Linked DNA regions of Nordella sp. HKS 07. The main gene of each other region encodes a partner of the protein of the gene in region 2 in a complex. Links are inferred from orthologs where the notes say so. Each region holds a gene or a part of one and is shown on either strand. Other genes may lie near its edges. The genes, in order: pnp, G5V57_RS25240 and eno.

Region 1 (3,152 bases), 4.2 Mb from region 2 along the record:
AAGCCGGCGACACCGGCTCGCCCGAAGTCCAGGTCGCGATCTTGACCGAGCGGATCAACACGCTCACCGACCACTTCAAAGCCCACAAGAAGGACAATCATTCGCGCCGCGGCCTCCTCAAGATGGTCAGCCAGCGCCGCGGTCTGCTCGACTATCTCAAGAAGGTCGATGAAGGGCGCTATCAGTCGCTGATCAAGCGCCTCGAGATCCGCCGCTAGAGCAAATCCCGCCAAAGTTGAAGACTTTGGCGATAAGGATTTGCTCCAACATATTGATTTGGTGCGAATCCTTTTCGGCGACTTGATTCCACGTCGCCGGGATACGCACTAAGCAACAAGCCGAAAAGCGGAGAGCCGGTTTTCGGATGCCTAGAGAGTAAGTGTAACGAAGTCAGTATGAGCGGGCGGATCACCGATTTGCCGCCCGCGATCCCCCAAGTGGCGTCCGGCAATAGGGCCGGCGCCAGAAGGCCCATAGGGGATGCCGTCCACGGAGTAGGTGAACGCAAGTCTAGCGGCGGCCAAGGGCAATCAGGAAAATCACATGTTCACGATAGACGTTGAAGAGATCGAATGGGGCGGCAAGAAGCTACGCCTCGAAACCGGACGCATGGCCAGACAGGCCGACGGCGCTGTCCTCGCCACCTACGGTGAAACCACCGTCCTCGCCACCGCAGTGGCGGCCCGCTCGGAAAAGCCCGGAATCGATTTCTTCCCGCTGACCGTCAACTATCAAGAGAAGACCTACGCCGCCGGCAAGATCCCCGGCGGCTATTTCAAACGTGAAGGCCGTCCCACCGAGCGCGAGACACTGATCTCCCGCCTCATCGACCGGCCGATCCGTCCGCTGTTCGTCGAAGGCTTCCGCAACGAGACGCAGGTCATCGCGACCGTGCTGTCCTACGATCTCGAAAACGACTCCGACATCGTCGCTCTGGTCGCTTCGTCCGCGGCGCTGACGCTTTCCGGCATCCCCTTCATGGGTCCGGTCGGTGCGGCGCGCGTCGGCGTTGTCGATGGTGAGTTCGTGCTCAATCCGACGATCGAGCAGATGAAGACGTCGGAGCTAGATCTCGTCGTCGCCGGCACCCAGGATGCGGTGCTGATGGTGGAATCGGAAGCAAAGGAGCTTTCGGAAGAGCAGATGCTCGGCGCCGTCATGTTCGGACATGCGCATTTCCAGCCGGTGCTCGAGGCGATCATCCGCCTGGCCGAGCGTTCGGCGCGCCAGCCGCGCGACTTCACGCCGCCGGATCAGGAGGCGCTGTTCAATTCGGTGAAGCAGATCGCCGAAGCGGATCTTCGTTCGGCCTATGCCATCGCCAAGAAGGAAGATCGCCAGGAAGCCGTCGCCAAGGCGAAGGACAAGGTGCTGGCTGCCCTCGTGGTCGAAGGACAGGAAGATGCGCCGGCCGCCAACAAGGTCGGCGAGGCGTTCAAGCATCTCGAGAAGGACATCGTCCGCAACAGCATCCTCGACACCGGCCACCGCATCGACGGGCGCAATCTCGTCACTGTGCGTCCAATCGTGGCGGAGGCTTCGGTTCTGCCGCGCACGCATGGTTCGGCTCTGTTCACCCGCGGCGAAACCCAGGCGCTGGTGGTCACCACGCTCGGCACCGGCGAGGACGAGCAGTATATCGACTCGCTTGAAGGGACCTACAAAGAGACTTTCATGCTGCACTACAACTTCCCGCCCTTCTCGGTCGGTGAAACGGGTCGCCTCGGCGGCGCCGGTCGGCGCGAAATCGGCCATGGCAAGCTTGCCTGGCGCGCCATCCATCCGATGCTGCCGCCCACCGACCAGTTCCCCTATACGATCCGCGTCGTCTCGGAGATCACCGAGTCGAACGGTTCGTCCTCGATGGCTTCGGTCTGCGGCGCCTCGCTGTCGCTGATGGATGCGGGCGTGCCGCTGCGCGCTCCCGTGGCGGGCATCGCCATGGGCCTCATCAAGGAAGGCGAGCGCTTCGCGGTGCTCTCCGACATCCTGGGTGACGAGGACCATCTCGGCGATATGGACTTCAAGGTGGCCGGCACCGCCAACGGCGTGACCTCGCTGCAGATGGACATCAAGATCACCGGCATCACCGAAGACATCATGAAGACGGCGCTGTGGCAGGCCAAGGACGGCCGGCTGCACATCCTCGGCAAGATGTCGGAAGCGCTCGAAAAGGCGCGTCCGGGCCTCGGTGAGCATGCGCCGCGCATCGAAGTGATCACCATCCCGACCGACAAGATCCGCGAAGTGATCGGCACCGGCGGCAAGGTGATCCGCGAGATCGTCGAGAAGACCGGCGCCAAGATCGACATCTCCGACGACGGCACCGTCAAGGTCGCGTCCTCGTCGGGTCCGGCGATCGAAGCGGCGATGAAGTGGATCAAGTCGATCGTGTCGGAGCCGGAAGTCGGCGAGATCTATGACGGCAAGGTCGTCAAGGTCGTCGATTTCGGCGCCTTCGTGAACTTCTTCGGCGCCCGCGACGGCCTCGTCCACGTGTCGGAACTGGCGCCGCGCCGCGTCGCCAAGGTCTCTGACGTCGTCAATGAAGGCGACATGGTCAAGGTGAAGCTGCTTGGCTTCGACAATCGCGGCAAGGTGCGCCTGTCGATGAAGCAGGTCGACCAGCAGACCGGCGAGGACATTTCCAAGAAGCAGGCGGAAGAAGAGCCGGCGGCCGAAGGCACCAACGAGTAAGATCGCTCGATATTGAGAGTTTGGAAGGCGCGGGAGTATCTCCCACGCCTTTTTTTATGTGCTCGTCATCCCGACGAGAGTCGCGATCGCATGCACACATCTCGCGAGGGATGCGGTTCTCCCCCCCTCGCCCCGCGGAAGCGGGGAGAGGGAGGGGCCCATTGCGAAGCAATGGGAAGGTGAGGGGCACCCGGTCTCTTGGCGCAATGATGAGCAGATCTATCGCGATTGCTGCGTAGAAGGGTAACAAGGATGCCCCTCACCCTCCTAACGCTGGCGCGTTGGGCCCCTCCCTCTCCCCTCTTTGAGGGGCGAGGGGTGACCTGCATCCCTCACGAGATGTGTGAATACGATAGTGACTTGCGCAGGGATGACGGGGCTTTGGTTGACCTGATCTCCTCCGCTTAGTAAGCCGGCATCATGCTTCCCCTCGTGATGATACCGGCGCTGTGCTG
Region 2 (3,310 bases):
CCTCCGTGCGGGCAGAGCTGGATCGTGTGATCCGAAGCGAAGCCGCCGGAGCGTCGAATTCCGCTACGGACGGGCTCCGGGATCTTAAACGATAGCCCCTTCGGATGCGTTCCAGTACGGGCCCGCAATAGGGCGGACCCAATGCCCTTTTGGGGTGGCACCCAGATGACGGGGCAGATGAGTTAAACCGTTCCGGCACGGCCGGGACATGTGGACAACAACAGGCATGAATCATTCCACGCTGACATTTACTCCGGAAGGGCCGCCTCTGGCAGCCGCTCCGGGCAGCGCACGGTTGCGCCCAGCGCCGATCATGCCAATTACGCGCTCGCCGGCGCACAGGTCTTCACAACGTCTCCTGCCCGGAACCGAGACGGAAGCCGCCCTGCCCCCGGCCGACGCAAAGGATAAGGACATATGGGCAGCAAGATGCTCATCGACGCCACCCACGCGGAAGAAACCCGCGTGGTGGTGGTTCGCGGCAACCGCATCGAAGAATTCGATTTCGAAAGCGCCGCGCGCAAGCAACTAAAAGGCAATATCTACCTCGCCAAGGTGACGCGCGTTGAGCCGTCGCTGCAGGCGGCCTTTGTCGATTACGGCGGCAACCGTCACGGTTTCCTCGCCTTCTCGGAAATCCATCCCGACTACTACCAGATCCCGGTCGCTGACCGGCAGGCGTTGTTGCGGGAGGAAGAAGAGGACGCCCGCCATCACGACGACGATATGAACTCCTCGCGCAGCGATGCGCATGATGAGGAGGCCGAATCGTCGGCCGATGAGACTGGTGAGGGTGAAACCGAGGTCCGTGAGGCTCACAACGGCGACACTGCCGCCGATGCGGCAGCGCCCGAAGCACGTGAAGCCGACCCCGTCGCCGCGCCGCAGGTCCAGCATGGCCTCCCCGCCGAGATCGGTGACGGCATCGAAACGGTGGAAGAGGACGCCGAGGCGCAGAAGGTCGATTCCATCGGCGCCGAGGATGCTCTCGAGGAAGTGCCGCAACGCCGCCGGCGGTCGCAGCGGCGCGTCTACAAGATCCAGGAAGTCATCAAGCGCCGACAGGTGATCCTGGTCCAGGTCGTCAAGGAAGAACGCGGCAACAAGGGCGCGGCCCTTACCACCTATCTCTCTCTCGCGGGCCGCTACTGCGTGTTGATGCCCAACACGGCGCGCGGCGGCGGCATCTCGCGCAAGATCACCGATTCGACGGATCGCCGCCGGCTGAAGGAGGTCACCCGCGACATCGAAGTGCCGGCCGGCATGGGGCTCATCGTGCGCACCGCCGGCGCCCAGCGCACCAAGACCGAGATAAAGCGTGATTTCGACTATCTGATGCGGCTGTGGGAGAACGTCCGCGACCTGACGCTGTCCTCGACCGCTCCTGCCCTCGTCTACGAGGAAGGCAGCCTGATCAAGCGCTCGATCCGCGATCTCTACAGCAAGGATGTCGACGAGGTTCAGGTCGAGGGTGACGAGGCCTATCGCGAGGCCAAGGACTTCATGAAAATGCTCATGCCGAGTCATGCGCGCAACGTGAAGCCCTACAAGGACAACCGCCCGCTGTTCTCGCGTTTCCAGGTAGAAACCCAGCTCGACAGCCTGTTCTCGCAGACCGTCACGCTGCAGTCCGGCGGCTATATGGTCATCAACCAGACCGAGGCCCTGGTATCGATCGACATCAACTCGGGAAAAGCGACCCGCGAGCACAATATCGAGGACACCGCGCTCAAGACCAATCTCGAGGCCTCCGACGAGATCGCCCGGCAATTGCGCCTGCGTGACCTCGCCGGACTTGTGGTCATCGACTTCATCGACATGGAGGAGAAGCGCAACAACCGCTCCGTCGAGCGCCGTCTCAAGGAAGCGCTGAAGAACGACCGCGCCCGCATCCAGGTTGGTCGTATCAGCCATTTCGGCCTGCTCGAAATGTCGCGCCAGCGCCTGCGGCCGAGCCTCCTCGAAGGCTCGACCCGCACCTGCCCGCATTGCGAAGGCCGCGGTATCGTGCGCTCCGTGTCCTCCTGCGCGCTCTCGATCATGCGCGCCATCGAGGAACATCTCATCGGCCGCAAGGCCGAGAATCTCACTGTCAAATGCCACCGCGACGTGGCCGCTTATGTGCTGAACGAGAAGCGCAACCATCTGCTCGATCTAGAAGCCACCTATGGCATTTCGATCTTCATCGTGCCGAGCGACGACGTGAAGGGCTCGCAGGTTCTGATCGAACGTGCCGGCGAGCGCAGCGTTCCGCAGCGCAAGACCGCTGCGCCGCCGGTCAAGATCGACACTGCCTTCCAGGAGCGGGAAGAGGAACCCGAAGCCGAGGCAATGCCCGAGGCTGAGGAAGAAGAAGAGAGAGAAAGCGAAAGCCAGGCCGAGCGCGCCGAACAAGGCGATCACAACGGCAACGGCGACAGTTCGCGCCGCCGGCGTCGGCGGCGTGGCCGCCGCGGTGGACGCCGTGGCCAGGAGCGCGATCAGGCCTTCAACGGCAATGGCGGCGAGCACGACGAGATTCCGGGCATGGGCGACCAGCCGAGCCTCGAACCACAAGCGTCTTTCGAGCCAGGTGACGATGAGCCGGCACCCGAAAGCGAGACCGTCGAACAGGGCATTCAGGAGACGCGCGAGGGGCGTGGTGATCAGGAAGGCCGCGGCGAGCGCAATCGCGGCCGGCGTGACAGATGGGGCCGTGGGCGGAGGAACCGCGACCGCGGCGAACGCAACGGCCATGGCGATGCTCCTGCCGAGCATGCGCAGAGCCGACACGAGGCGCCGGGCGGCCATGACGCCGCTCCGCCGCGCGAGGAACGCCATGAGCCCCGTTTCGAGGCGCCCCCGGCGTCGAAGCCGGTCGAAACACCCAAGGCCGAGCCCGCGCCCGCTCCGGTAGAGGCCTATCAGCCGCCGAAATGGCAGCCGCCCGCTCCCACCGTCTCGGAGCGTCCGGCGCAGGCCAAGCCAGGCTGGTGGAGCAAGCGGGGATAGCTCGCAGGCAAGGTGAGGCAAGCCTCAAACTCGCCTCATTTGCTGCCGAGAGATGCTTTGAACTGCGCTTCAATCGGAGGAGCGATGGCTGCGCGCCGCATCATTGCTGTCCTGTGTGCAATCAGCGTCGCGGTCGCGACGCTGGCGCCGCCCGCATTCGCGCAAAGTAAACGGAAGGGCCCCTCTCTCATCCGCGACGCTGAGATCGAGAGCCTGATGCGGCTCTACACCAAGCCGATTTTCCAGGCGGCGGGACTGAATCCGGGCTCGGTGCATGTCTACATCATCAACGACCCGCGCATTAACGCCTTCGTGGCCG
Region 3 (3,138 bases), 470 kb from region 2 along the record:
GCGCCGATGGCGGCATTCTCGCTTCCGCTCATGTCGGAACGGAGACCTTGGCGCATGTCCGCATGCTGCTCCGGCAAGGCGACCAGCGAGCGGCACTCGCCGCCTGGCGGGCATATGCCGACACGCCGCGGCTGTTGTTCCAGGAACCCAATCCCGCGCCGATCAAGCACTGGCTGTGGCGCACCGGCCTCATCGACAGTCCGGAGCTCAGACTGCCCATGGTGCCGATCTCGGACGCCCTGGCGCAGCGTATCGATCAGCATATCGAAGGGCTGAAGGCGCGCGCGGCGGCTTGACTACTGCAAGACCTTGAATTCGCCGACGGCGACCTTCTCCGCCCCTGCGGGTCCGGCAATGCGCAGCCATAGATATTTGCCGCGTGTCTGGGCCGGAAGCGAGAAGGTCTGGCGGCCGGCCGAAGTCTGGAGCGGATAGCTCATGACCGGCCGGCCCGAAGCCTCGAGCTTGCCCTCGGGCAATACCATGACATCGAGGATGGTCGCCTTGGCCATGCCGTCGGCCTGGGTCGGCGGCGCATATTCGAGCGCGCTCACCTGCCGCTCGCCGCCGAGGTCGAGCAATACATTGACCTCCTGGTCGGGTGCCTGGATCACGAGCTCGGTCTCAGGACTGCCGTCGAAGAGGTCGCGGAACTGGTAGCGGGCTTCGCTGCCGTCCTTCAACGCCGCAGTGGCGATGTTGCGGCTCAGGTCGAGCGCCGCCGTCTGGGCCGCAGCCTGCGGTAGCGTGGCGGCCGTGATGTCGCTCTTGCCGCCCGAATTGACGGCATCGATAACGCCACCGGACTTCGCAACATCTATCCCGATCGCGGGATCGACTTGCCCCACCTTCTTCGCGGGGTCGAGCGCCACCGTCACATTGATGGGCGTCTTTTCCGAAGTCGGGCTGAAGGCCTGGATGCCGGCAAAGACAACCCCGGCCAGCGCCGCGAAGGCGCTGATGCCGAGATTCAGGTTTGAAAGCCTGGAGGTCTTCGCCGTCCCTCCGCCCTTCCTATCGAAGGATTGAGCGTCCCGCATATTCCGCCTGTGCCCCTAACTCTTCCTCGATCCGCAGCAGCTGATTGTATTTCGCCAGCCGGTCGGAGCGCGCCAGCGAACCGGTTTTGATCTGGCCGCAATTTGTGGCGACAGCAAGATCGGCGATGGTGGCGTCCTCGGTCTCGCCGGAGCGGTGCGACATGACGGCGGTGTAGGCCGCCTTATGGGCCATTTCGACCGCTTCCAGGGTCTCGGTGAGCGAGCCGATCTGGTTGACCTTGACCAGGATGGAATTGGCGACGCCCTGGGTGATTCCCTGCTTCAGCCGCTTGGTGTTGGTCACGAACAGGTCGTCGCCGACCAACTGACAGCTCTTGCCGATAAGCTCGGTAAGCGCTTTCCAGCCTTCCCAATCGTCCTCCGCCATGCCGTCCTCGATCGAAATGATCGGATAGTCCTTGGCCAGCTTGGCGAGATACTTCACCTGCTCGTCGATCGAGCGGATCTGGCCCTCGCCTTCATAATTGTACTTGCCGTCCTTGAAGAATTCGGTCGCGGCGCAGTCGAGCGCCAGATAGACGTCCCTGCCCGGCTTATAGCCCGCCTGCTCGACCGCTTTCATGACGAAATCGAGGCCGGCTTCGGCCGACGGCAAATTCGGCGCGAAGCCGCCTTCATCGCCGACATTGGTGTTGTGCCCAGCCTTCTTGAGGGCGCCCTTCAGCGTGTGGAAGATCTCCGCTCCCATGCGCAGGCCTTCACGGAAACTGTCGGCGCCGACCGGCATGACCATGAATTCCTGGAAATCGATCGGATTGTCGGCATGGGCGCCGCCATTGATGATGTTCATCATCGGCACCGGCAGGATGCGCGCGGCGGGACCGCCGACATAGCGGTAGAGCGGAAGCCCCGAGGTATCGGCCGCCGCCTTGGCGTTGGCGAGCGACACGCCGAGAATCGCATTGGCGCCGAGGCGACTCTTGTTGGTCGTGCCGTCGAGGTCGATCATGGCGCGGTCGAGGGCGATCTGGTCCTCGGCATCCATGCCGGCAAGCGTGTCGAAAATCTCGCCATTGACGGCTGCGACAGCCTTGGTCACGCCCTTGCCGAGGAAACGCAGCTTGTCGCCGTCCCTCAGCTCCACCGCCTCATGCGCCCCGGTCGAGGCGCCCGACGGCACGGCGGCGCGGCCCGAGGAGCCATCCTCCAGCACCACGTCCACTTCGATGGTCGGGTTGCCGCGGCTGTCGAGAATTTCGCGCGCTGTGATATCGAGAATGGCGGTCATGAGTCACTCCAGTTGGCTGGTCGGAGCGTCTCTATGCTGGCCCCGGATGACGATTGCAAGTCCGTCTTCCGGGCCCCGGATCCGGCGTCATTCGCCCCCGGTCTAGGCCGCATCCGCCTTGGCAATCCGGTCATGCGCCAGGAGTGCGGTGAGCAGCGCTTCGAGCTTGTCCAGCGGCACCATATTGGGGCCGTCGGACGGCGCGTTGTCGGGATCCTGATGCGTCTCGATGAAGACACCCGCCACGCCCACCGCGACGGCGGCTTTGGCGAGAACCGGCACGAAACGGCGGTCGCCGCCCGAGGACGTTCCCTGGCCGCCGGGCTGCTGGACCGAATGAGTGGCGTCGAACACCACCGGGCAGCCGGTCTCGGCCATGATCGGCAGGGAGCGCATGTCGCTCACCAGTGTGTTGTAGCCGAAGGAAGCGCCGCGCTCGGTGAGGATGACATTGGGATTGCCGCTCTCGACCACCTTGGCCGCGACATTCTTCATGTCCCAGGGCGCCAGGAACTGTCCCTTCTTCACATTGACCACCCGGCCCGTCCGGGCGGCGGCGATGAGGAGATCGGTCTGGCGCGAGAGGAAGGCCGGGATCTGGAGCACGTCCACCACCGGTGCAAGCTCCGCGCACTGATGATTTTCATGGACGTCGGTGAGGATCGGCAGATCGAATTCCTTGCGAATGTCGGCGAAGACGGCAAGCGCCTTTTCGAGGCCAAGGCCGCGCTTGCCGGTAAGGCTGGTGCGGTTCGCCTTGTCGAAGGAGGACTTGTAAACGAGGCCGATCCCGAGCTTCCGGGCGATCTCCTTGAGCTTGCCCGCCATCATGAAGGCATGCTCACGGCT

The links.
Region 1: the proteins of G5V57_RS25240 (region 2) and pnp are in contact, whole or in part, in a cryo-EM structure (PDB 9QH0), measured with the Escherichia coli proteins. The link is inferred for Nordella sp. HKS 07 from one-to-one orthologs.
Region 3: the proteins of G5V57_RS25240 (region 2) and eno are in contact, whole or in part, in a solved structure (PDB 2FYM), measured with the Escherichia coli proteins. The link is inferred for Nordella sp. HKS 07 from one-to-one orthologs.

The regions. Positions count from the first base shown.
Region 1 is NZ_CP049258.1:1,203,780-1,206,931, reverse strand. The notes cover bases 121-3,120. They hold pnp (polyribonucleotide nucleotidyltransferase), read left to right. Parts: upstream 121-543; coding sequence 544-2,697; downstream 2,698-3,120. Other genes in these bases: G5V57_RS05790 (alpha/beta fold hydrolase), read left to right, coding at 3,118-3,120; rpsO (30S ribosomal protein S15), read left to right, coding at 121-218. Outside these bases: more of rpsO, read left to right, coding at 1-120; more of G5V57_RS05790, read left to right, coding at 3,121-3,152. UniProt on the Escherichia coli protein: Involved in mRNA degradation. Catalyzes the phosphorolysis of single-stranded polyribonucleotides processively in the 3'- to 5'-direction. Also involved, along with RNase II, in tRNA processing.
Region 2 is NZ_CP049258.1:5,373,200-5,376,509, reverse strand. The notes cover bases 47-3,204. They hold G5V57_RS25240 (Rne/Rng family ribonuclease), read left to right. Parts: upstream 47-417; coding sequence 418-2,991; downstream 2,992-3,204. Other genes in these bases: G5V57_RS25235 (M48 family metalloprotease), read left to right, coding at 3,076-3,204. Also shown: more of G5V57_RS25235, read left to right, coding at 3,205-3,310. UniProt on the Escherichia coli protein: Endoribonuclease that plays a central role in RNA processing and decay. Required for the maturation of 5S and 16S rRNAs and the majority of tRNAs. Also involved in the degradation of most mRNAs.
Region 3 is NZ_CP049258.1:5,843,649-5,846,786, reverse strand. Bases 153-3,138 are described here. They hold eno (phosphopyruvate hydratase), read right to left. Parts: upstream 2,290-3,138; coding sequence 1,015-2,289; downstream 153-1,014. Other genes in these bases: kdsA (3-deoxy-8-phosphooctulonate synthase), read right to left, coding at 2,392-3,138; G5V57_RS27505 (hypothetical protein), read right to left, coding at 297-1,040; dapA (4-hydroxy-tetrahydrodipicolinate synthase), read left to right, coding at 153-296. Outside these bases: more of dapA, read left to right, coding at 1-152. UniProt on the Escherichia coli protein: Catalyzes the reversible conversion of 2-phosphoglycerate (2-PG) into phosphoenolpyruvate (PEP). It is essential for the degradation of carbohydrates via glycolysis.